Regions from separate parts of the Arthrobacter sp. BC5 genome, predicted to be linked through region 1. Evidence: riboswitches for the same ligand, from Rfam matches in the RefSeq annotation. Region 1 holds a riboswitch; each other region holds the start of a gene.
What was found. A riboswitch is a leader RNA that binds a small molecule or an ion and turns the genes downstream of it on or off. The one in region 1 is predicted to bind thiamine pyrophosphate.

Region 1 (9,308 bases):
GGCGGAATCCGCTGGCGGGACCCACCGTCCACACGGGCGGCTGAGTTGGAAAAGCGCCACTGGTCGCCGAGCGATTCCGCACCCCAATGTCGGTGTGACCTCGGACGACATGACAACGACTTCCGGTCAGCCGCCGGGCGAAGGGCCCGCGGCCGGCCGACATACCGCCCTGGAGGGCGCTGGAATGTGGACGGTGCCGCAGGGGCTTGGAGCGAGTACCCATGGATCAGTCAGAACAGCAGGGGAACGAACAGGACGTCACGGAAGCATCCGCTGCCGTGCAGGAACCCCGGGAGCAGGCCGCCCCGGTGAAGGCACCGCGGAAGCGCCGCACCGCGAGCGCACCGGCCGGAGCGCCACCCAGCGTGCCGGAGCCGTCGCCCGAGGCGGCAGCGGCCGCCGAGCCCGTCCGCAAGAGGGCCACCCGGGTCCGTAAGCCGGTCGTCGTCACCGACGAGACCGCCGACGAGACCGCCGCCGAGGCTCCCGCCCGGGCCGCCGCCGCGATCGACGACGTGCCCACCGGCGGTACGGCTGGTGCGCCGGCCGGGTCCGACGCCCCGCCGACCGCACCCGCCCGCGCGCCCCGCACCCGCCGTCGTGCCGCGACGGCCGAAGCCGGCCCGGCCCGCCCGGTCGAGCAGCCCGCCGCCGCGGAGACCACCGCCACCGATGCGCCGGCCCCCGCTTCCGTTCCCGAAGCGGCGCCGGCCGAGTCCCTGCCTGCGCCGGCAGACGCCCGGACCACGGGCAGCACGGAGGCCGATGCACCCTCCTCCGAGAAGCCGGCGCGGACCCGCCGCACCTCGAGCCGGACCCGCACCCGCAGGGCGTCGGAGCCCGTGCAGGCCGAAGACACCGCGCAGGCCGAAGACACCGCGCAGGCTGATGCCGGCGCAGCACCGGACGCCGCCGCGGCGGCCCCTGCCGGCCGTGCATCGCGGCCGGCCTCCGCACCCGCCGCGGGCTCCACCTCGGCCGCCGCCGCGCCCGAGGACGCCGGACAGGACGGATCGGAGCCGGAGAACCGCTTCGACCCGTTCGCCGTCCCCGAGTCACCGCTCTCCCTGCTGTTCCACGCCCCGGACCTCACCGCCGTCGCCGTGCCGTCCGTCAGGATCGCGCCGTCCCCCGAGGAGGACACGGAGGAGGAGGAATCCGAGGAGTCCGGTCGCCGGTCGCGTCGGAGCCGCCGCAGCAGGAACCGCACCCGCGGCGACGCGGGCCAGCCGGACGCGGGCCGGACGGACGCGGAGCCGGACGCAGCCGACGCCGAGGGTTCCGACGAGCGCCCGCGCTCCACCGGACCGGAGGACGGTGCGGGAGTCACCTCACGCCGGCGCCGCCGTCGTCGGCGTGGTGACCAGGACCTCGAGCTGTCCGGCGGCGAGGACGACGACCCGCCCAACACCGTCACCCGTGTTCGCGCCCCGCGGCAGGCCGGCGAGCCCGTCTCCGACCGCGTGACCAGCGTCCGCGGCTCCACGCGGCTCGAGGCCAAGAAGCAGCGCCGTCGCGAATCACGGGACACCGGTCGCCGCCGCCAGGTCATCACCGAGGCGGAGTTCCTCGCGCGCCGTGAGTCCGTGGACCGCCAGATGATCGTGCGCCAGCGCGACGACAGGATCCAGATCGGCGTCCTCGAGGACGGCATCCTGGCCGAGCACTTCGTGTCCAAGACGCAGCAGGACTCGCTGATCGGCAACGTGTACGTGGGCAAGGTGCAGAACGTGCTGCCCAGCATGGAAGCGGCGTTCGTGGACATCGGACGCGGCCGTAACGCCGTGCTCTACGCCGGTGAGGTCAACTGGGACGCTGCGCGCCTCGAAGGCCAGCCGCGCCGCATCGAGCTCGCGCTGAAGTCCGGCGACCCCGTGCTCGTGCAGGTCACCAAGGACCCGGTGGGCCACAAGGGTGCCCGCCTGACGAGCCAGATCTCGCTGCCCGGCCGCTACCTCGTGTACGTGCCCGGGGGCTCCATGACCGGCATCTCGCGCAAGCTGCCCGACGTCGAGCGCAACCGCCTCAAGCGGATCCTCAAGGACCGCCTGCCCGAGAACGCGGGCGTGATCGTCCGGACCGCGGCCGAGGGTGCCAGCGAGGAAGAGCTCACCCACGACATCAACCGGCTGCGGGCGCAGTGGGAGGAGATCGAGCGCAAGGCGGGCTCGACCAAGACCCTGGCCCCGGAGCTGCTGTACGGCGAGCCCGACCTCACCATCAAGGTCGTCCGCGATGTCTTCAACGAGGACTTCTCCAAGCTCGTCGTCTCCGGCGAGGAGGCCTGGGACACTATCGAGGCCTACGTCATGTACGTGGCGCCGGACCTCGTCGGCAGGCTCGAGAAGTGGACGAGCGACGAGGACATCTTCGCGGCCTCGCGCATCGACGAGCAGATCTCGAAGGCGCTCGAGCGCAAGGTCTTCCTGCCCTCGGGCGGCTCGCTCGTGATCGACCGCACCGAGGCCATGACCGTGGTCGACGTCAACACCGGAAAGTTCACCGGCAGCGGCGGCAACCTCGAGGAGACCGTCACCAAGAACAACCTGGAGGCGGCCGAGGAGGTCGTCCGCCAGCTGCGGCTCCGCGATATCGGCGGGATCATCGTGATCGACTTCATCGACATGGTCCTCGAGGCGAACCGCGACCTCGTGCTGCGCCGCCTCGTCGAATGCCTCGGCCGTGACAGGACCAAGCACCAGGTCGCCGAGGTGACCTCGCTCGGGCTCGTGCAGATGACGCGCAAGCGCATGGGCACCGGCCTGCTCGAGGTGTTCGGGGAGGACTGCGAGCACTGCGCGGGCCGCGGTGTGGTCACGCACATGGAACCCGTGGAGCACCGCAGCCACACGCCCGTGCAGGACCAGCAGCAGGTGCGCCAGGACAAGATGTCCCGCAGCGAACGCAAGCGGAACCGGGGCCGGGGTGGCCAGCACGAGGAAGCCGCCGTCGCCCTGCCCGCAGCGCCGGTCGCGGAGAGTGCCGACCGTGCAGCGAAGGCGGAGGCAGCCCGTGCCGCACTGGCGACCATCGCGGCCGCCACGCACCACGCCCACGAGGAGCCCGCCGGGGAACCGGAGGCCCCGGCTGACATCCAGGTGACCGAAGCCGTCCTGACCATCAACGGCGAGACGGTGACGCTTCCCCGTGCGGACAACCGCCGCCAGGAGGTGCAGGACCGCCAGGAGGCGCCGTCGACACGCCTGACGCTGGACAGCCTCAGCGAGGCGTTCAACAGGAAGCCGGCAGCGGATGACGCCGGCGCAGGCGTCGACGAGCCCGCGCTGCAGGCAGGCGAGTCCGACGGCGGGAACGCGCCGGAGCCCCCGGTCGCCGCACCCGTTGCGGAACCGGCTGCAGTACCGGCCCGCCGCACGCGTCCGCGCCGGCGGGTGGCGCGCAGCGCCCAGGGAGCAGCGGATACGACGATCGAGACGCAGGGTGCCGAGGCGCCCGTCGAGCACGCGGGGACGCGGCACGTCGCCAAGGCTCCTGCTCTCGCACGGAGGCCCGAGCCGTCCGCGGCCGAGCCACTGATCTTCGGCGTGGGCGTGCCCGCCTCGGAGCTGTAGGACCACCGGGGCGCCCCGTCCCGTACTGTGAACCACGAAGGCCGGAGTCCGCGAGGACTCCGGCCTTCGCCGTCCGCAGCCGGGGCCGTGCGGACTGCTATAGGCTGGATCCCGACACGGGGTGCCCTGCCGGATGCAGGGCTGAGATCAAACCCGTCGAACCTGATCTAGTGGGCGCGCGGCGCCCGAGGCCTAGCGGAGGGATGTCGCCATGGAAACTGTCCGTGCATCGGGGAGTCCACGCTCCAGGATTCCCAACATCCTCAGCATCGCGGGTTCGGATCCCAGCGGCGGTGCCGGCATCCAGGCGGACATCAAGAGCATCAGCGCCGGCGGTGGCTATGCGATGGCGGTCGTGACGGCCCTGACCGCGCAGAACACCCTCGGCGTCGCAGGAGTGCACACCCCGCCCGTGGCATTCCTGCGGCAGCAACTCGACGCGGTGGCCGGAGACGTCGCCATCGACGCCGTGAAGATCGGCATGCTCGGCAGCGCCGGCATCGCCCGCTGCGTCGCCGGATGGCTCGATGAGGCCCGCCCTCCCGTCGTGGTGCTCGATCCCGTCATGGTCGCCACGAGTGGCGCCCGGCTGCTCGACGACGACGCCGTGCGCGCCGTCGTCGACCTCGCCCGCCGCGCCTCGCTCGTCACCCCCAATATCGCGGAGCTCGCAGTGCTCGTCGGAGCCGCGCACGCGCGGTCCTGGCCCGAGGCCCTGGAGCAGGGCAGCGCCCTGGCGGAGCAGCTCGGCACGCGCGTCCTGGTCAAGGGCGGGCACCTGCCGGGGGAGCGGTGCCCGGACGCGCTCCTCGTCCCCGGGGCGGACGCGGCGGACGCCCTGGTCTTCGACGGCCGGCGGATCGGGACGACGAACACGCACGGGACGGGATGCTCCCTGTCGTCGGCCATCGCGACGAGGCATGCCGTCGGAGGGGACTGGCCCCAGGCGGTACGGGAGGCCAAGTTCTGGCTGGAGGGGGCACTCGAGGCCGCCGACCTGCTCGACGTGGGGAACGGCAGCGGGCCCGTCCATCATTTCCATGCCGCCCAGGATCCGCGCATGCTGCAGCGCTTCACCGATCTCGCCTGGAGGGACACCTCAGCGATCCGCGGGGAGATCCTCGGGCTCGGCTTCATCGCCGGCATGACCGGGGGCACTCTGCCGGCAGCGGACTTCGCCTACTACCTGCAGCAGGACGCCCTCTACCTCAGGGAGTACTCGGGCGTGCTCGCCCGGGCGGCAGCCATGGCCCCCTCGGAGGACGAGCAGCTGTTCTGGCTGGCCTCCGCGACGTCGTGCCTGCAGACCGAGGCCGAGCTCCACCGGACGTGGCTGGCGCGGGAGACGGGTCTGCGGTTCGGTGAGGGTGCCGCCGGTCCCGTCACGCGCGCCTACTGCGACCACCTGGCGGCCGTCGCCGCACGCGGCTCGTACGCCGAGCTCGTCGCTGCGGTGCTGCCGTGCTTCTGGCTCTACGCGGCCGTGGGCGACCACGTGCAGGAGAAAGTCCGTGACGGCGACCATCAGAAGCCCGGCCACGACGGCGGCACCCACCCCTATGCGGAGTGGATCCGCACCTACGCGGACCCCGCCTTCGCGGCGGCGACGGCGCAGGCGAAGCAGATCGTGGACCGCGCGCACAGGAGTGCCTCGGCAGCCGGGAAGGATGCCATGCTGAGGGCGTTCCGGTGGTCCGCCGTGTACGAGCGCGATTTCTTCGACGCCCCCCGGGTCCACGGCCCGGGCGCCACGCCGCGGCCCGCTGATTTGCGGGAAGACGCTGTACTGGCGTAATCTGGACCCTCGGTGCACTCGCCTGTTAACCGGCATGTCCGGCGGCAGCAGAGCAAGCTTTGCAGACTATGCGGTCAGCAGAACGTGCAGTCAGCAGGACGTACAGGCTGTCCATCAGGCACGAGCGGCTCCCGGGCCGCGGTGTCGAGGATGCACGGTGCGGGTCCGGCACGAGGAGCAACCTCCCGGATTGCTGCCGAGGCGCACCCAGGTTTTTTCATCAGAAGTCAAGAATGTCGAGAGAAGTGAGTTCCCAAGTGGTGTACGCGATTGTCCGCGCAGGCGGCCGCCAAGAAAAGGTTTCTGTAGGAGACCTCGTTACCCTTGACCGCGTCACCGGTCAGGCAGGAAGCACGTTCAAGCTCCCCGCCCTCCTTCTGGTAGACGGCGCCAAGATCACCTCCGCAGCGGAGGACCTCGAGAAGGTCACCGTCACTGCCGAGATCGTCGAGAATCTTCGTGGACCGAAGATTGTCATCCAGAAGTTCAAGAACAAGACCGGCTACAAGAAGCGCCAGGGTCACCGTTCGGAACTGACCCGCGTCAAAATCACAGGCATCGCGTAGTCCCTTCGGGCTACCGATCGGTTCCGCAACACACTTCAGCGAAGGCAGGCATAACTCATGGCACATAAGAAGGGCGCAAGCTCCACTCGCAACGGTCGCGACTCGAACGCTCAGTTCCTCGGCGTGAAGCGCTTCGGCGGCCAGGTCGTCAAGGCCGGCGAGATCATCGTCCGCCAGCGCGGCACCCACTTCCACCCGGGCGCCAACGTCGGCCGCGGCGGCGACGACACCCTGTTCGCACTCGAGGCAGGTGCCGTCGAATTCGGTACCCGTCGCGGACGCAAGGTCGTCAACATCGTAGGCGCCGCAGCAGAGTAATTCTGCCGGCGCACGATGCACCAAGCATTCGGGTGGGGTGAGCCTCTACGGCTCGCCCCACCTTCTTTTAAGCCGGCCAGGCCGGCACAGTGAAGCATTTGTAGAAGGAGACCGACGTGGCGAGCTTCGTTGACCGCGTAGTCCTGCACGTATCCGGAGGCACGGGTGGCCACGGCTGCGTGTCCGTCCACCGCGAGAAGTTCAAGCCCCTCGGCGGGCCCGACGGCGGCAACGGCGGCGACGGCGGCGACGTCATCCTCCGGGTCGACCACCAGACGACCACCCTCCTCGACTACCATCACGCTCCCCACCGGCATGCCACGAACGGCGGCAACGGGATGGGTGACTGGCGCGGCGGCAAGAGCGGCGAGACGCTGATCCTCTCCGTGCCGGACGGCACCGTCGTCAAGACGAAGGACGGGGAGGTCCTCGCGGACCTCGTCGGCCAGGGAACCGAGTTCGTGGCGGCGGCAGGCGGCCAGGGCGGTCTCGGCAATGCCGCACTGTCCTCCCAGAAGCGCAAGGCCCCCGGCTTCGCGCTGCTCGGCATCCCCGGCGACGAGCGGGACGTCGTCCTCGAGCTGAAGTCCATCGCGGACATCGCCCTCGTGGGCTTCCCGTCGGCCGGCAAGTCGAGCCTCATCGCAGCGATGTCGGCCGCGCGCCCGAAGATCGCCGACTATCCCTTCACCACGCTCGTGCCCAACCTCGGCGTCGTCGAAGCCGGTTCCACCCGCTTCACCATCGCCGATGTCCCCGGCCTGATCGAGGGTGCCAGCGAGGGCAAGGGCCTCGGCCACCACTTCCTGCGCCATGTGGAGCGCTGCGCGGCCCTGGTGCACGTCCTGGACTGCGCCGCCCTCGAGACGGACCGCGATCCGCTGAAGGACCTCTCGATCATCGAGGGTGAGCTGGAGAAGTACTCGGTCGACATGAGCTTCGCGGGTCCCGACGGCGACGTCGTGCCCCTCAACGAGCGCCCCCGACTGGTCGCCCTCAACAAGGTGGACGTCCCCGACGGCAAGGACATGGCGGAGTTCGTCCGCCCCGAGCTGGAGGCGCGCGGCTACCGGGTCTTCGAGGTGTCCGCCTCGAGCCACGAGGGACTGCGCCAGCTGGGGTTCGCCATGGCGGAGATCGTCGAGGCTGCGCGCAAGGCCGTGGCCACCGCGCCCCCGAAGGTCGAACCTCCGGTGCTGCGCCCGCGCGGAGTCAACGCGGCCCCGTTCCGGATCCGCCATGAGGAGAAGGACGCCCTGCCGCTCTTCCGCGTGCTCGGTGAGAAGCCCGAGCGCTGGGTCAAGCAGACCGACTTCACGAATGACGAGGCCGTCGGCTACCTCGCGGACCGCCTCGCCAAGGTCGGGGTCGAGGAGCAGCTCTTCAAGTCCGGTGCCAAGCCGGGCGACACCGTGGTGATCGGCGAGGGCGACGGCGTCGTCTTCGACTGGGAGCCGACCATGATGGGCGGGGCCGAGCTCCTTGCCGGACCGCGCGGCAGCGACCTCCGCCTGGCCGAGTACGTTCGGCCCACGCGCGAACAGAAGCGTGAGGAGTACCAGGAGCGCAAGGAGGCGAAGGCCGCGGCCCGAGCCGACCTGGAGGCGGACCGCAAGGCCGGTATCTGGACCGAATCGGTGCAGAACCGCAACCAGCCTGCACCTGCCCAGCAGGAAGCAGACGCCGAGTCCGGGGAGTAGGCGCGCGTGGTCGTGGACCAGCCGCGCCAGCCCCTCGCGTCGCGGTCGGGGCTCGCCTCCGCGGGGCGGATCGTCGTCAAGGTCGGCTCGTCGTCGCTGACCTCCGTCTCCGGGGGGATCTCGGGTGACGCCCTCGTCGGGCTCGCCGACGTCCTCGCCCGACGGCGCACGGCCGGCACGGAGGTCATCCTGGTGTCCTCCGGGGCGATCGCTGCCGGACTTGCGCCGCTCGGTCTGGCGCGCCGTCCGTCCCAGCTCTCCACCCAGCAGGCGGCAGCGAGCGTGGGACAGGGTCTGCTCATGGCCCAGTACTCGCAGGCCTTCGCGGCCCACGGCGTCACGGTGAGCCAGATCCTGCTGACCGCCGAAGACCTCGTCCGCCGGTCCCACTACGCCAACGCGCACCGCGCGATGGAGAGGCTGCTGAACTTCGGCGTCGTGCCCATCGTCAACGAGAACGACACCGTGGCAAGCCACGAGATCCGCTTCGGCGACAACGACCGCCTCGCGGCCCTCGTCGCCCACCTCGTGAAGGCGGAGGCCCTCGTGCTGCTGTCCGACGTCGACGCGCTCTATGACGGGCCGCCGAGTGCCGGGGCCAGCCGCATCCCGCTCGTCGGCTCGGCAGCCGACCTCGAGGGCGTGACGATCGGACGCGCGGGCAGGGCGGGTGTCGGCACGGGCGGCATGGTCACGAAGGTCGAGGCTGCGACGATCGCCGCGGCATCCGGCATCCCCGCCCTCGTGACCTCGACCGCGAACGCCGCGGCAGCGCTGCGGGGGGACGACGTCGGCACCTGGTTCACGGCGACCGGCAAGCGCCAGCCGATCCGCCTGCTGTGGCTGGCCCACCTCGCGCGGGTGCTCGGCACGCTCGTGCTCGACGACGGCGCGGTACGGGCCGTGGGCGAGCGCCGCCGTTCGCTGCTCCCGGCCGGCGTGGTCGACGTCTCGGGCGCCTTCGAGGCCGGGGATCCCGTGCAGCTCGTCAGCGGCGACGGGACCGTCGTGGCGAGAGGCCTCGTGAACTACAGTTCCGCGGAGCTGCCCCGGATGCTCGGCCGCTCCACGCACGACCTCGCGGACGAGCTGGGCGCCGAGTACGAACGCTCCGTCGTGCACGTCAACGACCTCGTGGTGCTGCGCGCTTCCGGCACGTCATGAAACGACCTCCGGGAGCCCCCATCCGCCGGTCGTCGATAGAATGGCGGGATGACCGACCTGCACGCCGAGACCACCACCCGGACCGACGACGCCGCAGCACTGTCGCCGGAGGAGCTCACCCGGGCGGTCCACGCCATCGCGGACAGGTCACGCGTCGCATCGCGTACCCTGGGCCGCGCGAACCGCGCCCGCA
Region 2 (9,308 bases), 1.4 Mb from region 1:
CCGGAGCCCCTGGGCCCGCTCCAGCGGAAGCGTCACGACGGCGAGCTGCGCAGGCACGGTCCAGTCGGCGAGCGAGGCCGCCTGGCGCAGCGCGGTCTCGTCCGCCTGGCCGAGCAGCAGCAGTTCCAGCAGTTCGGCGCGCCGCCGGTCGACCGCGCCGGCGCGTTCCGACTGCTCGAAGGCGTAGGCCTGGGCACTCACGGCGGAGAGCTCGTCGATGTACGCCATGATCGATTCGCCGAGATCCACCACCACGGCGGAGCCGAGGCCCTCCTCCATCGAGCGGCGCGACATCTCCCGGAAGGTCACGCGCGCGCCCATCCGGTAGGCGCCGAGCAACGAATCCATACTGCGTCCCTGCTGGAATTCGCCGCGGCCGAGGCCCGCCACGAGCTGGCGGCTCTGGTCGGACAGGGCGGGCAGCCTCGTGCCCGGCAATTCGAGGAACCGGTCCAGGGCGACCGCCACGCCGAGGCGCAGTCCCCGGCCGAAGCCACCCTCGATCGGACGGGCATAGGCCGGGACCAGTTGGGGGACGGCCTGGATGATCGCCTCCACCAGATCGGCGGTGAGGGGCCTCAGGCGGTCGCTCACCTCCGGCGGAAGGGCAAGCCACGGTGGTTCCGGCGGAGCGACCGATACCTCGTCAGAACTCATCCGAGCACCCCTTATCTATTTCGCTGCAATAATTCTCCTCCCCCAACTGTATGCCCGGAGTGAAGATTTCTAGCGGGAGAGGCTATATCGTTAATTCAATGATCCGGTTCACCAAGCTGGCGCGTGCAGCATCCGCGCTCATCACACCGCTCACGCCGGAAGACTTCCTCGCGCTGTTCAATCCCGTGTACTCCTCACGACAGCTCCGCGGCGTCGTCACCCGGGTGGTGCACGAGACCGAGGACTCGGCCACCATCTACTTCCATCCCGGCAACGGCTGGCATGCACACCAGGCCGGCCAGTGGGCGCGCATCGGCGTGGAACTCGACGGCGTACGGCACTGGCGCTCGTACTCCCTGAGCAACGCCGCCGGGCATGATCCGGCCATCACGGTGAAGGACGCCGGCTCCGTGTCGCACGTCCTGGTGCGGGACACCAAGCCGGGTGACGTCCTGTTCCTCGCGCCTCCCCAGGGTGACTTCGTGCTCCCCGAGCACCCGAGGTCCCTGCTCATGCTCACCGCGGGCAGCGGCATCACCCCGGTCATGTCCATGATCCGCACCCTGGTCCCCCGCCGACCGGATGCGAACGTGGTGCTCATCAACTCGAACAGCACCCCGGAGAAGAGCCTGTTCCGCGAGGAACTGGACGAACTGGCCGACCAGTTCCCCAACCTCACGGTCCGCCACTGGTTCACGAGCGCCCGCGGCCGGCTGGAGTTCACGGCGAAGACCATCGCGGACCTGTGCCCGGACTGGCGCTCCCGGGCAGCTTATGCCTGCGGGCCGGAGGGCTTCCTCAACGCCGCCGAGGAGTTGTGGGAGCGCGAAGCGGCCCTGGAGACGGCACGCACCGTCCCGAGCGTTCCGGCGGGCACCGAAGGACAGGCTTCGACCACGGGCACGCTGACCATCGAGCGGTTCAGCACGGACCTCACGGCCGGTGCCGGCCACGACGGCGGCCTCGTCACCTTCGAGCAGTCCGACCGCGAGGTGCAGGCCGACGGCGACACCCCCCTGCTCGATATCGGCGAGGACGCCGGCATCCTCATGCCGAGCGGCTGCCGCATGGGCATCTGCCACAGCTGCCTGATCCCGCTGCGCGCCGGGCAGGTCCGCGACCTCCGCACCGGCGAACTGCACAACGCGCCCGGCCAACTCATCCAGACCTGCGTCTCGGCAGCCGCCGGGCCCGTGAACCTCGACCTTTAATCCCCCACCAGAGGAGCTTCCATGACCACCACGCTGACACGCCCGGGCGCCCTTGCGGCCTCGGGCCACCCCCTGGTCCGCCCGGACGCCGCCAAACACCTGACGGACGAGCAGGTCGAAGCCCTCGGCCGCGAGCTCGACGCCGTACGGGACGAGATCCTCGCCAAGCGCGGCGCAACGGATGCCGCCTACATCCGCCGCGTCATCAAGGTCCAGCGGAGCCTCGAGTTCGCGGGGCGCGGCACGCTCCTGTTCAGCAAGTACAAGCCCGCCTGGTTCGCCGGCACGGCGATGCTGAGCATCGCGAAGATCCTCGAGAACATGGAGATCGGGCACAACGTGCTCCACGGCCAGTGGGACTGGATGCGGGATCCCGACATCCACTCCACCACCTGGGAGTGGGACTTCGTCACCCCGGCGCGCTCCTGGCAGCACACCCACAACGACCTGCACCACCGCTGGACCAACGTCATCGGGAAGGACCGGGACGTCGGATACAACCTGCTCCGCATGGATCCCGACCAGCCATGGCGACCCTTCAACCTCGGCAACCCGCTGTACAACGCCGTCCTGGCGCCGGTCTTCGAGTGGGGCATCGCCCTCTACGACCTCGAGATCCCCGAGTACAAGGAAGGCCTGAAGTCCAAGGAGGCCATGAACCGCGACCTGAAGGCCGTGGGGGTCAAGGTGTTCAAGCAGTTCTCCAAGGACTACGCCGCCACCCCCGCCGTCGCGATGCTGACCGGTTCGGGGAAGCAGGCCCTCTACGGGACGCTCGCCGCCAACGCCATCCGCAACTTCTGGGCGCACGCCGTCATCTTCTGCGGCCACTTCCCCGAAGGAACCGACACCTTCACGGAGGAGGAGGTCGAGGGCGAGACGCGCGGCGACTGGTACGTCCGCCAGATGATCGGCTCGGCCAACATCTCCGGCTCGAAGTTCATGCACCTCATGACCGGGAACCTGTCCCACCAGATCGAGCACCACTGCTTCCCCGACCTGCCGTCCAACCGGTACGCCGAGGTGGCGGTGAAGGTCCGCGAGATCTGCGGGCGCTACAACCTGCCCTACACCACCGGGCCCCTGCCCAAGCAGGTCGGCTCCACCTGGGCGAAGATCTTCAAGCTCGCCCTGCCCAACCGCAAGCCGAAGGCTGCCACCGCGTAAGGCACGCGTGGCGCGGTCGTCCCGGTCCCGGCCGGGCCGACCGCCGCCCGACCTGCACCGCCGGGAGTGCGGAAAGGACCGCCGAAAGCACTCTCCGGCGGTCCTTTCCGCACTCCCGGCGGCGTGGGCGAGCGCAGGCTCAGACGGAGGCGTCCTCCGCGAGCAGGGCATCGACCTGGCCGAGGGCCTCCCGGATGCCCTCCTCCATGCCCATCTCCACCATCTGGTTGAGCTGTTCAAGGGACTCGAAGGCCGTGGTCATGGTCATGCGGGTACGACCGCCGAGGTCCTCGAGCGTCACGGTCGCCGTCGTCTCGCCCATGTCGGCCACAGGGTCGCCGTTCTCGTCCGCGAACCCGTCGACGAACCTCAACCGGTGCGGAGGCTCGACGGCGGTGATGCGCCACCATCCCCGCGCCTTCTCGCCGTCGGGCCCGGTCATGAAGTAGGCCGCCCGCCCGCCCTCCTCGAACTCGTAGGCGTCGAACGTCGCAGGCCACGTCGGCGGTCCCCACCACCGCTGGAGCTGCTGCGGATCCGCCCAGATCCGCCACACGCGTTCCACTCCGGCATCGAACTCCGCGACGAGCCTGAAGTGGAGTGCCTCGACGTCCTTCTCAGTACTGATGACCGCCATGATGCTGCCTTCCTAGTCCATGTCCCCGGCATCCTCGGCGAGGATGTCCGTGATCCGGTCGACCCGCTGCCGCCAGATCCTCTCGTACTCGTCGAGCAGGCGGCGGGCCTTCTGCACGCCGTCGACCTGTCCGCGCACGATCTGCTCCCGTCCGCGCTTCTCCTTCGTGACCAGAGCGGCCCGCTCGAGGACGGCCACGTGTTTCTGCACGGCGGCGAAACTCATGTCGTACTGCTCGGCCAGGCCCGATACCGAATACTCGGCGACCAGGACGCGCGCCACGATGTCCCTCCGTGTCGCGTCGGCGAGCGCCTGGAACAGGCGGTCCACCTCGTCCGCACTCAACTGTTTTACAACCATATGGTTGTACATTACGCGCCGGGCCGGACGGGGTCAAGGGCGGCATGGCAGGATGGAGTCACCCATTCCCGCGGGAGCCCTGGCAAGGGCTGAGAGGAAGCTGCTGCAGCTTCGACCGCCGAACCTGCTCCGGGTCATGCCGGCGAAGGAAGCGAGAATACGATGCCCGGTACCTCCATGCCGTCCCCCACCGCTGCGCGGATCGGCGACGATCCGAGGGCCCGTCATGCCGTCCGCGGCGGAATCCTCGGGAACTACGTGGACCAGTTCGACATCTTCCTGCCGGTGATCGCCCTCGCACCGGCCGCGGGCACCCTCCTCGGTGCGGAGAACGTCGCGGCCACCGCAGGGCTGGTCTTCACGGCGACCCTGATCGGGCGCCCCCTCGGAGCCGCGATCTTCGGACCGATCGCCGATCGCGTAGGCCGCACGGCCACCACGAAGGTCGCCCTCGCAGGCATCGCCGCGACGACCCTGCTGATCGCGGCCGTCCCGGGTCACGAGGTGCTCGGCGGCGGGACCGTGGCACTGATCCTTGCCCTGAGGTTCCTCGGCGGCGTGTTCCTGGGCGGCGAATACACCTCCGCCGTCCCGCTGGCCATGGAGTGGTCGGCACCCCGGCGGCGAGGCATGGCGAGCGGACTCATCATGGCGATGTCACCCGTGGCCAACGCGACCATCGCCGCCCTCGTCCTCGTCCTGCTGACCGTCCTCGATCCTGCCTCCTACACCACCTGGGGCTGGCGCGTGCCGTTCGTCGTCGGCGGTATCCTCGCACTCGTCATGCTCCGGTACTACCGGCGCCAGGTCGCGGACGCGCCCGCCGCCGCACAGGTCCCGGCGCCCCGCTCACCGCTGAAGGACGTGCTGGTAGGACGCGACCGGCACGTCTTCCTCCAGACCTTCACCCTGATGACCGGGTTGTGGCTGCTGACCTACATGGCCATCCCGACCCTCACCTCCGAACTGACGAAGGCCGGCACCTTCGACGGTCGCGGCGTCACGCTCACCCTGCTGTGCGCCACGGTTGTCTCCGCGGTCGCCATGGCGCTCTGCGGGCAGGTCTCCACCCTCGTCGGACGACGGCGCTTCTTCATCGGCTTCGGCGTGCTGGCTGCCGTGACGGCCCCTGCCTGCTTCCTGGCGATCTTCGCGGTGGACGGCCCGGTGTCCGTCGTCGTGCTCTGCGCGGCCCTGCAGGTGGTGACCGTCTCGGTGTACGGGCCGGTGGGCGCCTACCTGTCCGAGAGGTTCGCCGGCGGCGTGAGGTCCAGCGGCTACGGCCTGGGGTACAGCCTGTCGATCGTGGCCCCGGCGCTCTACCCCTACTACCTGCCGCCGCTCCAGCAGGCCTTCGGCACCTACGGCCCCATCGCAGCGCTGCTCGTCGTCGCCGGACTGCTGGTGGCGGCGGGTGGCCGCTGGGGGCCGGACACGGACACGCGCACCCCGCTGCGCTGACGGTGGCGGCCGTGGTCCATCCAGACGGCAGCAACCACTCCGCACGGCGCCTCCGGCCGGTCCTGCCTGCCGTCCCGGCGCCCGGAGGGAACTGCCCGAGGACGTGACACCCGTTATGGCGGGCACCTGAGGACCCTGCAAGACTGGCCCCATGACCCGCGGAATATATGTGAGCGCCATGACCAACGGCTCCGGCAAGTCCCTGATCTCCCTGGGCCTGGCCGACATGCTGCACCGGCACGCCGACCGCGTGGGCTTCTTCCGGCCCATCGTCGAGGGCAGTGATCCTGCTGCCGACCCCATGGTCCGGCTCATGCAACGTGCGTTCGACCTCCCGGAGGGCCGCGCCCGCGGCGGCCTCACGCGCGCCCAGGCCCGCGCCCTGCTCGTCACCGGCGACCGCGCCGAGATCGACGCCCGCTGCGTCGCCATCTACAGCGAGATCGCCGCGGAGTGCGACGTCGTCATCGTGGAGGGCACCGACCTCTCCGGGAACGACGCCGCCGTCGAGTTCGATCTCAATGCCCGCCTGGCCAACAACCTCGGCGCCATGGTCCTCGCCGTCGTCAGTGCGAAGGACATGTCCGTCGAGGAGGCGGCCGACGCCGTCGACGTGGCCCGCCGCGAGCTCGACGCCGCGAAGGTGTCCCTCCTCGCCATGATGGTGAACAGGGCGGCGGACGACGCCGTCACCGCCATCAGCGAGCACGTGCGGCCGGGCCGTTCGGGCCGTCCCGTCTACGTGATCCCGGAACTGTCGGAGATCTCCCAGCCCACGGTCTCCGAGGTGTCCGCCGAACTCGGGGCCCGTCAGATCGCCGGCAATTCCAACCTCGAGCGCGACGTCACGAGCGTGCGCGTCGCCGCCATGAACGTCGGCAACTTCCTGCACCTGCTCACCGACGGCGCCCTGGTGATCGTGCCCGGGGACCGCGCGGACGTGCTCGTGGCAACGCTGGCGTCGTCGTTCTCCCCCGAGTTCCCGGTTCCCTCGGGCATGATCCTCACCGGCGGGCTCGCGCCCGATCCCAACATCCTCGCCCTCCTCGCGCAGGCGCCGTTCCCGGTGTTCACGCTCGACGACGACACCTACACGGCGGCTCGGCGCGTCAGCGAGGTGCGCGGTGAGATCGCCAGCGGACTGCGCCGCAAGGCCGCGGCCGCGCTCGGCGCCTGGTCGCGGCAGGTGGACGAGCACGAACTGCTGGAGCGGCTCGAACTCCCCCGCCCCGTCAGCATGACCCCCCTGCGGTTCCTGCACGAGCTCATCCAGCGTGCGCGGTCCGAGCGGCGGCATATCGTGCTCCCCGAGGGCGAGGACATCCGGGTGCTCAAGGCCGCCGAGATCCTGCACCGCCGCGATGTCTGCGACCTCACGATCCTGGGACCCGAGGCTCGCGTCCGAGAACTGGCGACGGGCCAGGGCATCGACCTCACCGGCATCACGCTGATCGACCCGGCGACGAGCGGGTTGCGCGAGGAGTTCGCCGCGGAGTACGCACGGGTACGCGCCCACAAGAATGTCTCCCTCGACCAGGCCCGGGAGCGCATGCTCGAAGGGGCATACTTCGGCACGATGATGGTCCAGCTCGGGAAGGTCGACGGCATGGTGTCCGGTGCCGCGCACACGACGGCGAACACCATCCGGCCCGCGCTCGAATTCGTGAAGACCAAGGACGGCGTGAAGATCGTCTCCTCGGTGTTCCTCATGCTTCTGCAGGACCGCGTGCTGGTGTACGGCGACTGCGCCGTGAACCCGGACCCCAACGAGGAGCAGCTGGCGGACATCGCAGTGGCCTCGGCCGAGACGGCGGCGCAGTTCGGCGTCGAGCCCCGCGTGGCCATGCTGTCCTACTCCACGGGCGAGTCCGGCAGCGGCGGAGCCGTGGACGAGGTGCGGCGCGCCACCGAGCTCGTGCGGCAGCAGCGGCCCGATCTCGCGGTGGAGGGGCCCATCCAGTACGACGCCGCCGTGGACGCCTCGGTTGCCGCCTCCAAGCTCCCGGGCTCCTCGGTGGCAGGCCAGGCGACGGTCTTCATCTTCCCCGACCTCAATACCGGCAACAACACCTACAAGGCCGTGCAGCAGTCGGCCGGTGCCGTCGCCGTCGGGCCCGTCCTCCAGGGCCTCCGGAAGCCGGTCAACGACCTCTCGCGCGGTTGCACCGTGGAGGACATCGTCAACACGGTCGCCATCACCGCGGTCCAGGCCCAGCAGCCCGCCGCCTCCTAGCCTCCCCCGCCCCTCCCAGGACAGGACCCCCCATGATCATCCTCGTCATCAACTCCGGCTCGTCCTCGCTCAAGTACCAGGTGCGCGAGGGCGACGACATCCTCGCGGAGGGCCTGGTGGAGCGCATCGGCGAGGCCGAGGTGCCGGACCACGCGGCGGCGCTCGACCGCGTGGACGGCGAGGTCGCCGCGGCCCTCGACGGGCGCGGGATCGACGCCGTCGGACACCGCGTGGTGCACGGAGGTGAGCGCTTCAGCGAACCCGTGCTGATCGACAACGAGATCACGCGTGCCATCGAGCGGCTCAACCCGCTGGCACCCCTGCACAACCCCGCCGCCGTCACCGGGATCAGGGCCATCACCGGGAAGTGGCCGAAGATGCCGCAGGTGGCGGTCTTCGACACGGCGTTCCACCGCACCCTGCCCGAGCACGCCTGGCGGTACGCGGTGCCGGACGAGCTGTACCGGAGGTTCGGCATCCGCCGCTACGGCTTCCACGGGACCTCGCACGCCTATGTGGCCCGCGGTGCCGCCGAGCTGCTCGGCGCCGGCACCTTCACCGGCGTGATCGCGCACCTCGGCAACGGCGCCTCCGCCACGGCAGTGCGCGACGGCGAGAGCATCGACACCTCGATGGGTTTCACGCCCCTCGAAGGACTCGTGATGGGAACGCGCTCCGGCGACATCGACCCGTCCATCCTGCTGTTCCTCCTGCGTGAGGGGTACTCGGAGCAGGACCTCGACACGCTCCTCAACCGCAACAGCGGGCTGAAGGGACTGACGGGCACCAACGACATGCGCTCGGTGACCGAGGCTGCGGAAGCCGGCGAGGACCGCGCCAAGCTCGCCATCGAGGTGGCCTCCTACCGGCTCGCGAAGTACATCGGCGGCTACCACGTCGCGGTCGGCGGCGCAGAGGCGCTCGTCTTCACGGCCGGCATCGGCGAGAACGCATCGGCCTTCCGCAGCGCCGTCGTCTCGAAGCTCGGAGCCCTCGGCCTCGAACTCGACGAGGCCAGGAACGGCGAGCGCAGCAAGAAGGCCCGTGTCATCAGCACGGCGTCGTCCGCCTTCCCCGTCCTCGTGGTGCCCACGGACGAGGAAGCCGCGATCGCGGAGGCGACCGCCGCCGTCGTCAGCACGTCCTGACCGGTGCCATGACGATCCTGCGCATGGCCCTCCTGTTCGTCCTCGCGGCCGGGGCGGAGATCGGCGGCGCCTGGCTGATCTGGCAGGCCGTCCGTGAGGGGCGTCCGTGGTGGTGGGCGGGGCTCGGGATCATGGCCCTCGGCGCCTACGGTTTCGTCGCGACACTGCAGCCGGAACCGAATTTCGGGCGGATCCTCGCCGCGTACGGGGGCGTCTTCGTGGCAGGATCACTCGCCTGGGGCGTGTTCGTCGACGGATTCCGGCCCGACCGGTGGGACCTCATCGGTTCGGCGGTCTGCCTGGCCGGTGTCGCCGTGATCATGTTCGTGCCGCGTCCTGCGGCCTAGTCCGGGCCCCGGTCGGGCACGGGCAGTCGGACCGTCCGGCCCTACGCCGCACCCAGCAGGCGTGCCAGCCCGGCCGCGAGCGCCCCG
Region 3 (9,308 bases), 1.8 Mb from region 1:
CGATCCCCGCGGCCACCGATCCCTCGGTGAAGAGGAACGGCCCGACGTCGAGCAGGACCCCGCCGCTCTTCTCCGCCAGCAGGGCGGTCCCGTAGGCGCCGACCACGGCGGCGATCAGCAGGGGCCAGATACGCCGCGCGAGGCCCACCACACTGATGCCCAGCAGCGGCATGAGGGCCAGCTCCGAGGTGAGCACCACCGCGGCACTGACCCAGTCGATGCTCGCCATCAGGGCGAACGTGATGACGGTGGCGGCGAACAGCTTGGACACCGGATTGGCCCGCACGAGCGTCCTCCCGGTCAGGACCGGGGTCAGGTGGTCGCTGCTCATCGGGACACCAGCCGTCCCGCTCCACCGATGATGTGAAGCGATGCTCCGCCGAGCGCGGCGATGAAGTCCGCGTCGTGCGTCACGGAGAGGACGGCCACGCCGTCGTCGATCAGTTCGCGCAGCAGGGTGACCAGTTCGGCCCAGGTCCCGGCGTCCTGGCCGAAGGTGGGCTCGTCCAGGATGAGGATGCGCGGGGCCGTGGCGAGCATCGTCGCGACCGACAGGCGGCGCTTCTCCCCGCCGGACAGCGTGAACGGATTGGCCTTGAGCAGATGGGTGAGCCGGAGCCGCTCGGCCAGCTCGGCGATGCGGCGCGGGTCCACGCTCCCGCTGACCCTCCTCGGACCGAACTCGAGTTCCTCCGCGACGCTCGCCGTGAGGAACTGGTGCTCGGGCTCCTGGAAGACCGTTCCGACGCGCTGCACGAGCTGGGAGGAACGCCAGCGGAACGGGTTCCTTCCGGCGTCCCCGGCGAGCCGGGCGGACGCCTCGAGGGTCCCTGCGCGCGGGCGGAGGAGGCCGCCGAGCGTGAGCGCCGCCGTCGACTTCCCCGCACCGTTCGGCCCGGTGATGCTCAGGGCCTCCGCAGCGCGCACCTCGAGCCCGAGGCCCTCCACGGCGGCCGGCCCGTGCTTCGTCCTTGCCACGGCCAGGCCGTGCGCCGAGAGGAGCACCTCCGCACCGCCGCCGGGCATTCGCCCGCCCACGGGGGGCCGCAGCCCCGGGACCCATACGCCCGCCGCAGCGAGCCGGCTTCGCGTCTCCTCCCGGCCGAGCACGGTTGCCGGGGCACCGTCCGCGAGGACGCCGCCCTCGGCATCGAGCACGATCACGCGATCGACGACATCGGCCCACACCGCCACACGGTGCTCCACGACCACGAGCGTCGACCCCGTACGCTCGAGGACCCGGGCGACGGCGTCGCGCACCTCCAGCACGCCGTCGGGGTCGAGGTTCGCGGTGGGTTCGTCGAGCAGGAGCAAGCCGGGTTCCATGGCGAGCACGGAGGCGAGCGCGAGGCGCTGTTTCTGCCCTCCGGACAACGCGGTGGTCGGGTGGTCGAGCGGGAGGTCCAGGCCGACGTCGTCGAGCGCCCGTCCCACGCGCCGCCAGATCTCCTCCCGCGGCACGGCGAGGTTCTCGGCGGCGAAGGCCACCTCGTCACCCACGCGCGCCAGCACGACCTGCGTCTCCGGATCCTGCAGGACGAGCCCCGCACGCCCCCGCGCCGCGGCGGGCGGGGCGCCGTCGAGCAGGAGTTCACCCTCCTGCTCGCCCTCGTCGTTGGTGCCGAGCACACCGGCCAGTCCGTGCAGCACGGTCGATTTGCCCGCGCCGGACGCCCCGAGGAGCAGGACCCGCTCCCCGGGCCGGATGTCGAGGTCCAGCCCGCGCGCGGCGAACGCCTTCCTGCCGGCATGGCGCCAGCCCCATCCCCGGGCGCGGACGTGCACCGCTCCGGAAGATGGCGCGTCGGCTGGTGTCACACGTCCGCCGTGCGGCCCGCGGCGAAGGAGGACAGCACGCCCGTCTTCGCGAGACCACGCATGGCGAGCCAGGACAGCAGTCCGGCGATGACGACGCCGGAGATGGCAGCGAACACGGTGTAGAGGACCTTGAACTCGATGGTCCACAGCGCGTTGTACATGATGTTCTCGCTGATCGCGAGGGCGAGCCCCGCTGCGAGGCCCGCCAGCAGTGCCACGGGCAGGTTCCACTTCCGGTAGAGGAACAGCAGGAAGACCAGCTCGGCCCCGAGTCCCTGGATGAGCCCGGAGACGAGGACGAGGATGCCGAACTGGGTGCCGATGAGCGCCGAGACCGCGGCCGCGAGCACCTCGCAGTAGACGGCGGCGCCGGGCTTCCGGATGATCAGCCCGCCGAGCACTCCGGCGATCAGCCAGCCGCCCGAGTAGAGGCCTGCCAACGGCGGGAAACCGGCGGTGAGCACGCTGATGCCCGAGTAGCCCGCCGACCAGGCGAAGAACAGGACGCCGACGGCGACCGCGATGACCGAGGCCACCACGATGTCGACGACACGCCACTGGGTGGTGCGCGGAGAGGTGCCCGTGAGGGACGCTGGTGATGCCATGGTGATTTCCTCCTGAGGTACAGGAGGGGAGAGTGCCGGACTGCCGTGGAAGCAGCATCCGCGCACTCTGAGAACTCGACTCCCTTCGCCGGTACTAGCCGGATCAGGTTCGAGGGTCTGCGGCGGTCCGCACTCTCAGCGCCCGCTCCGCAGCCTGCTGCGAATCGGCGCTCCCCTGTCGTTTGTTGGTTGAGCGCTACCGATCCTACACCTGCGAAGGGCCGTGGGCCGCGACTAGGCTAGGCCCAGGACTATCGGACTAGAAGGAGAAACCATGAACGTGGTGTTCAAACTGCTCGGCGCCGGCATGAGCGTGGGTGCGGGCTTCGTCGGGACCAAGCTCGTCGACTTCCTGTGGGAGAAGATCACCGGCGAGGCCCCGCCGAAGAGCAAGGACGGGCTGGAGAACACCCTGCGCTCGGCCCTCGTGTTCGCCGTCATCTCGGGTGCGGTCAGCACCACCATCCAGGTGCTCACCAACCGCTCCACGCAGAAGGCGATCGACCGCTTCTCGAAGACACGCGACCTGACCTGAGTCCTTCGCGGCAGGGCTGGAGGAGGGCTGGAGGAGGGCTGCCCGCCGTTTCGTGCGCAGGGTTCATGGCGGCCCCCCCTCCTGGCGCTCAGACGCCGATGACGGTGAGCCATCCGGCCAGGGCGAGGAGGGTGATGGCGAGCACCGGGAGGGTCAGCACGATGCCGACACGGAAGTACTGGCCCCAGCCGATGTGGATGCCCTTGCGGTCCAGGACGTGCAGCCAGAGCAGGGTCGCGAGGCTGCCGATGGGGGTGATCTTCGGGCCGAGGTCCGAGCCGATCACGTTGGCGTAGATCATGGCCTCCTGCGTCAGACCGGCAGCGCCGGCCGAGCCGATGGCCAGCGAGGCGATGAGGACGGTGGGCAGGTTGTTCATCAGGGACGCGAGGACGGCGACGATGACGCCGACACCGAGAGCGGTGACCAGCACCCCGTTGGAGCCGATGCTCGAGAAGACGCCGGCGAGCTCGTCGGTCAGGCCCCGGTTCCGCAGCCCGTACACGACCAGGTACATGCCGATGGAGAACAGGACGATCTGCCACGGCGCTTCCTTCAGGATCCGTGGAACGGAGATCCTCCCGCTCGGGAGCGCGACCCCAGCGGCAGATGCTTCGTCCTCCTGGTCCGGACCGGCGGTGGCACCGATGACGGGCGTGACGTGAGGCCGGGCCGTCGACCGGCGGGACGCGCCGACCGTCTCGTAATCGAGGTCCGCCGCCCGTCCGGCGCCTTCAGGTGATCCTGGCGCCGGCCCCGGCGCTGCGGACGTGCCGGTGAGGGCGCGCGTACGGGGGAAGAGGAAGGCCGGCTGGCGGGAGGCGACGATCATCAGGACGACGGCTCCGACTCCCGCGACGGCGGAGAGCGGGATCTGCAGTGGTTCGGCGGCGAAGTAGCCCACGAGCAGGACCCCGAGGATCACCCAGCCGGCCCTGAACGTCAGCGGGTCCGCGATGGCGGACTTCGGACTGGCGAGGACGGTGACGTCGTAGCGGCGCGGGATGACCTTGCGGAAGAACAGCAGCAGGACGCCGAGGCTGGCCGCGACGGACACGATGCCGACCGGGACCATCACGACGGCGTAGCGGGCGAAGCTGATGTCGAAGAAGTCCGCGGTGACGATGTTGACGAGGTTCGACACGACCAGCGGCAGACTGCCGGCGTCGGCGATGAATCCGCAGGCGATGACGAAGCCGAGGGACGCCTTGGCCGGGAACTTCAGGGCCAGGAGCATCTGGATGACGATCGGGGTGAGGATCAAGGCCGCCCCGTCATTGGCGAAGACTGCTGCGATCGCTGCCCCGAGCAGGACGATGAGCGTGAACAGCAGCCGTCCGTCACCCCTGCCCCAGCGGGCGACGTGCAGGGCTGCCCAGGTGAAGAACCCGGACTCGTCGAGGATCAGGGAGATGATCACGATCGCCACGAACGCGAAGGTCGCATTCCACACGATGTCCCACACGATCGGGATGTCGGACAGGCTCACCACCGTGGTGATCAGGGCTACCGCCGCACCACCGAGGGCGGACCAGCCGATGCCGAGGCCCCGGGGCTGCCAGATGACCAGGGTCAGGGTGGCGAGGAAGATCAGGATGGCGACCACGGTCATGGCAGGACTCCTTAGGGGAGGGACACGCAGGGGGAACGCATGGAAGAGGGCAGGGAGGAGCCCGGCGAGGGAGCAGACGGGACCGGCTGTCGACGGCCGCGATCCGCGCCGGTCGGCTACGGGGCCATCACGGTGGCGTGCAGGGCGGTGACGCGTTCGAGGATGTCGTCGCGGACCAGGCGCATGCGCTCGATGCCGTCGATGCCGCGCTCGCTGGGCTCGTCGGTCTCCCAGCGCTCGTAACGGGCGCCCTCGACCTCGTCGACGTGCGCTTCAGGGCCCAGGATGACGACGAGGTCCGCCTGCTCCTGGTCCTCGCGGGTGATCGGACGGGGGACGTTCTGGCTGATGTCGACCCCGATCTCCGCCAACACCTCGGCCGAGAGGCCGTTGACCGAGGATCCCGGCCTCGATCCGGCCGACGCCGTGGTGATGGAATCACCGGCGACCTTGTGCATGAGGCCCGCGGCCATCTGGGACTTGCCTCCGTTCTTCACGCACACGAACAGGACAGCGGGCTTGTCCGCCTTGAAGCTCACAGGGGTTCTCGATTCTTCTGAGCGGGCAGGAGCCCGGAGAGGTCGGGGGTCACGCGGGTTCGGCGAGGACGCCGGCGAGGGAGGTCAGGGCTCCGGGCACGAGGGAGAAGTACGCCCACACCCCGCGCTTCTCACGGTGCAGGATGCCCGCGTCGACGAGGATCTTCAGGTGGTGCGACACGGTCGGCTGCCCGAGATCCAGCGGCTCGGTGAGGTCACAGACGCACGCCTCGTGCCCGGCGCTCGAGGAGATCAGCGAGATCAGGCGCAGACGGTTCGGGTCGGCGATCGCCTTGAACTGCCTCGCCAGTTCCTCGGCCCGATCCGCGCTCATCGCCGGTGCCCCCGACGGCACGCAGCAGGGACCCTCTGCACCCGCCGCATCAGGGGTCGCCGTGGCGGCTCCGGTCGTTGCGGGGTCCGCAGTCCTGGACTCGGTGATCGTCGTCATTCACCTACCGTACCCTGATATTGACAACCATCAATATGCTTTCCATACTCGAGACCGACACCGGTCGATCTCCGGGACCGGGCGCTGAACGAAGGATCACCATGAGCATCGAGACGACCACCGAGGTCAGGAAACCGTCGGTCCTGTTCGTCTGCGTCCACAACGCGGGGCGGTCGCAGATGGCAGCGGCGTACCTCAACCACCTCTCCGAGGGGCGCATCGAGGTTCTGTCCGCCGGGTCCCAGCCCGCCGACCAGGTGAACCCCGCCGCGGTCGAGGCCATGAAGGAGGAGGGCATCGACATCACCGCCGAGACACCGAAGGTCCTCACCGCCGAGGCCGTGAAGGCTTCCGACGTCGTCGTCACCATGGGGTGCGGGGACGAGTGCCCCTACTTCCCGGGCAAGCGGTACGAGGACTGGGTCCTCGAGGATCCCGCGGGCAAGGGTGTCGAGTCCGTCCGCCCCATCCGCGACGAGATCAAGGGCCGCATCCAGCAGCTCATCAGCGAGCTCCTGCCCGCCGACGGGACCGCAGCTCATGCCTGAGACCACCCCCGGAACAAGTCCCGCCGCCGGGTCCGGCATGACCGATCTTCCTGTCGCCGTCATCGGCGCCGGACCCATCGGCCTCTCGGCGGCCGCGAACCTCCTCGAGCAGGGCCTGACCCCGATCGTGTTCGAGCAGGGGCCCGGCGTCGGCGCGGCGATCCGGCAGTGGGCGCACATCCGCCTGTTCTCACCCTGGGAGTACGGCATCGACCCCGCAGCCCGACGGCTGCTCGAACCCACCGGTTGGGCCGAACCACGCCGTACCGCACTGCCGTACGGCCGCGAACTGGTGGAGTCCTACCTCGAGCCCCTCGCCGCCGTCCCAGCCATCGCCGACACCCTCCACTTCGACAGCCGGGTCATCGCGGTCACCCGCCTCGGCATGGACAAGACCCGCACCAAGGACCGCGACACCACCCCGTTCCTCGTCCGGGTCACCGCACCCGACGGCACCACGGACCACCTCGTGCGAGCCGTCATCGACGCCTCCGGCACCTGGAACCGGCCCAACCCGCTCGGACAGGCCGGACTGACGGCACCCGGGGAAGGCGCGGCGTCCCAGTTCATCACCAGGCCGTTGCCCGACGTCGTCGGCGCTGACCGGGCACGCTTCTCAGGCCGGACGGTCATGGTCGTCGGCGCCGGCCACTCTGCCGCCAACACCCTGATCAACCTCGGTCAGGTCGCCAGGAACGAGCCCGGCACCCGCATCCTCTGGGCCGTCCGCGGCAGCGCGTCGGCCCGACGCCTCTACGGCGGCGGGGACCTCGACGGCCTGCCCGCCCGCGGTGCACTCGGCAGCCGCCTGAAGACCCTCGTCAGGGACGGCGTCGTCGAACTCATCACCGACTTCACCATCACCTCGCTCACCGGAACCGGATCGGGCCTCACCGTTGCAGCGTCGACGCCGGACGGTTCCCGCGCCGTCGACGTCGACGTCCTCGTGCCCGCCACCGGGTTCCGCCCCGACCTCGACATGCTGCGCGAACTCCGCCTCGAACTGGACCCGGCCGTCGAGGCGCCCCGTGCCCTCGGGCCCCTGATCGACCCGGAGTTCCATTCCTGCGGAACAGTCCCGGCCCACGGGGCGGACGTCCTGGCGCACCCCGAGAAGGACTTCTATCTCGTCGGGATGAAGTCCTACGGGCGAGCCCCCACCTTTTTGCTGGCCACCGGGTATGAGCAGGTCCGTTCCGTCACCGCCGCGATCGCGGGTGACCCCGAGGCTGCTTCGCGCCTGCAGCTCGAGCTGCCTGAGACGGGCGTCTGCAGCACCGACCTGGGCGGATGCTGCTCGGAACCGCAGCTCGTCAGCATCGGATTCCCCACCGGCACGGCCCACGGACGCTCCGGCGCCCCCGACCACTGATCGGACACGGGTCGGGCCGGCGGGCGGACAGACCCGCGCCAGGAGCGCGGACCGGCCGCGCGGCGCGGCGCATCACGGACTAGTCCTCGTCCCCGTTGCTGCGGCCGGGCGTCACAGCCTGCAGGATGCGGTGCAGGCTCATCGCGATAGCGGCCGCCGCCCCGAAGGGGATATCGCGGGACGACGCCTCGTACGCTGCGGCTTCGAGCGCTGCGAGGCTGCGCTCGGCGGCCTGGAACGTCTCGGCGTCGTTCTCCTGCACCGTCCACAGGTCGAGCACGTCCCCGACAGCAGTGAAGGCCTCCCGCAGGGGCGGCCGGACCGCGTTCGGCAGGGGGTGCTCACGGGACGTCCCGTGCAGCGCATCCTGCAGCATGTTCGTGATGTTGAGGGTGTGGAATGCGACGACCTCCAGGACTTCGACATGCCGGTAGTCGCGGCGGACGTCCCGCGGGTGGAAGCGCCGCCGGACGTTTCCCTTCCGGCTCTCGTCCGCGTACTGCAGGGCCGCCCTCGCGTTGCGGGACGACTCCGTGAGCTCGTCCCGCCGCTGCGCCCAGCGCGGGTCATCCGCGGCCCAGTCCTCGTCCAGCGCCTCGCCCATCTCCTGGAGCTGCCTCGCGGCCGCCCTGCGGAGCCGGCTCATCTGGCCCACCGCGTCGTCGAGGTTCAGTGGTGGCAGGATGAGCACGCTGACCGCCAGCCCGACGCCGACACCGACTACCGTCTGGACGAAGTACCCCAGCGAGTATCCGAGGTTGTCATTGCCGATGACCAGAACGAACAGTCCGGCGGAGGCGATACCGGATCCGCCACCCGCCGTCCTCTTCAGGGCACCCGCCAGGAGCACGCCCATGCCGACCACGAAGGCGATCGTCAGCCCGTCGGGCTCCCCAGCCCAGTTCGCGACGTGGGCCAGCACGATCCCGATGGTGAGGCCGATGACGGTCTGCAGCCCGGACCTGAGCGTGCTGGCGACGGTCGGGTACATCGCGAGCAGCGCACCCAGGGGCGCGTAGTACGGATAGCGGGAAGCCTCACCGGGTATGCCCAGAGCGATGATCCAGGCGAGCGCTGCGGCGAGCGCGGCCTTGCCCGCGAGGAGGAGCTGCGGATTGACCACGGCTGCGCGGAGGCGATCGTCCAGATGGCTGCTCAGGCGCGCCGCGAGCACGCCACGGCCGGGAAAGGTTCTGTTCTTGGCCATCTCCGCAGTATGGCATCTGCCCCTGAGCAGGTCCTGCACGCCCGCACCGGATGGGACGCCGCCGCAGCCGGACACCCATGGAGGGAAGCCCGGGGACAGGCCTCCGGGCCGGCAGCTAGAGGGGGCTTCCCGCCGCGACCGTCATCTCCCGGGGGGAGGAGATACCGCTCGTGAGTCCCGGTCCGGTCGCCCTCAGTGCCAGCCAGGTCGCGAGCGCGCCCAGCGCCGCACCGGCGATGACGTCGACGAGGTAGTGCCACCCGAAGTAGACGGTGGCGAGGGCGGTGAGCAGCACGTAGGCCCAGAGGAGCACCCTGAGAACGAGCGGCATGCGGATCAGGTGCGCGACGAGGGCGGCGGTCACGACCACGGAGACGTGGAGGGAGGCGAAGGCGGCGATGCCGTGCACGGACTGCGTGGCGTGCGGATCGTCGAGGACGCGCACCCGGTTCCGGTACAGGGAGTCCGCGAGTTCGGTGACGGCGGTATCGGGAAGGTCGGTGAAATGCTTCCGCTCGACGAAGACCGGGCCCAGGGAGGGCAGCACGTAGTAGCTCGCAGCCCCGAGGATCCAGTTGAAGGACAACGCGCTGACGTACCAGGCACCGTGGGAGATCTGCC

Region 2: linked by a shared signal. The riboswitch ahead of AC1MFI_RS04535 (MFS transporter) and the one ahead of thiD (bifunctional hydroxymethylpyrimidine kinase/phosphomethylpyrimidine kinase) in region 1 are both predicted to bind thiamine pyrophosphate.
Region 3: linked by a shared signal. The riboswitch ahead of AC1MFI_RS07210 (ECF transporter S component) and the one ahead of thiD (bifunctional hydroxymethylpyrimidine kinase/phosphomethylpyrimidine kinase) in region 1 are both predicted to bind thiamine pyrophosphate.

The regions. Positions count from the first base shown of each region.
Region 1 covers NZ_CM155273.1:3,375,526-3,384,833, reverse strand. The annotation lists gene AC1MFI_RS15940 (Rne/Rng family ribonuclease) at 222-3,572, shown strand; TPP riboswitch at 3,680-3,793, shown strand; gene thiD (bifunctional hydroxymethylpyrimidine kinase/phosphomethylpyrimidine kinase) at 3,784-5,367, shown strand; gene rplU (50S ribosomal protein L21) at 5,625-5,933, shown strand; gene rpmA (50S ribosomal protein L27) at 5,991-6,251, shown strand; gene obgE (GTPase ObgE) at 6,368-7,951, shown strand; gene proB (glutamate 5-kinase) at 7,958-9,115, shown strand; gene AC1MFI_RS15910 (glutamate-5-semialdehyde dehydrogenase) at 9,164-9,308, shown strand, end outside.
Region 2 covers NZ_CM155273.1:1,011,272-1,020,579, forward strand. The annotation lists gene AC1MFI_RS04510 (PucR family transcriptional regulator) at 1-657, opposite strand, end outside; gene AC1MFI_RS04515 (ferredoxin reductase) at 756-1,868, shown strand; gene AC1MFI_RS04520 (fatty acid desaturase family protein) at 1,890-3,035, shown strand; gene AC1MFI_RS04525 (SRPBCC family protein) at 3,175-3,672, opposite strand; gene AC1MFI_RS04530 (ArsR/SmtB family transcription factor) at 3,685-4,032, opposite strand; TPP riboswitch at 4,093-4,200, shown strand; gene AC1MFI_RS04535 (MFS transporter) at 4,195-5,493, shown strand; gene pta (phosphate acetyltransferase) at 5,645-7,726, shown strand; gene AC1MFI_RS04545 (acetate/propionate family kinase) at 7,759-8,874, shown strand; gene AC1MFI_RS04550 (YnfA family protein) at 8,883-9,221, shown strand; gene AC1MFI_RS04555 (AzlD domain-containing protein) at 9,263-9,308, opposite strand, start outside.
Region 3 covers NZ_CM155273.1:1,550,543-1,559,850, reverse strand. The annotation lists gene AC1MFI_RS07220 (energy-coupling factor transporter transmembrane component T family protein) at 1-331, opposite strand, end outside; gene AC1MFI_RS07215 (ABC transporter ATP-binding protein) at 328-1,818, opposite strand; gene AC1MFI_RS07210 (ECF transporter S component) at 1,815-2,423, opposite strand; TPP riboswitch at 2,487-2,610, opposite strand; gene AC1MFI_RS07205 (DUF4235 domain-containing protein) at 2,698-2,958, shown strand; gene AC1MFI_RS07200 (arsenic transporter) at 3,047-4,570, opposite strand; gene AC1MFI_RS07195 (arsenate-mycothiol transferase ArsC) at 4,687-5,109, opposite strand; gene AC1MFI_RS07190 (ArsR/SmtB family transcription factor) at 5,159-5,560, opposite strand; gene AC1MFI_RS07185 (arsenate reductase ArsC) at 5,662-6,108, shown strand; gene AC1MFI_RS07180 (FAD-dependent oxidoreductase) at 6,146-7,480, shown strand; gene AC1MFI_RS07175 (FUSC family protein) at 7,560-8,687, opposite strand; gene AC1MFI_RS07170 (phosphatase PAP2 family protein) at 8,803-9,308, opposite strand, start outside.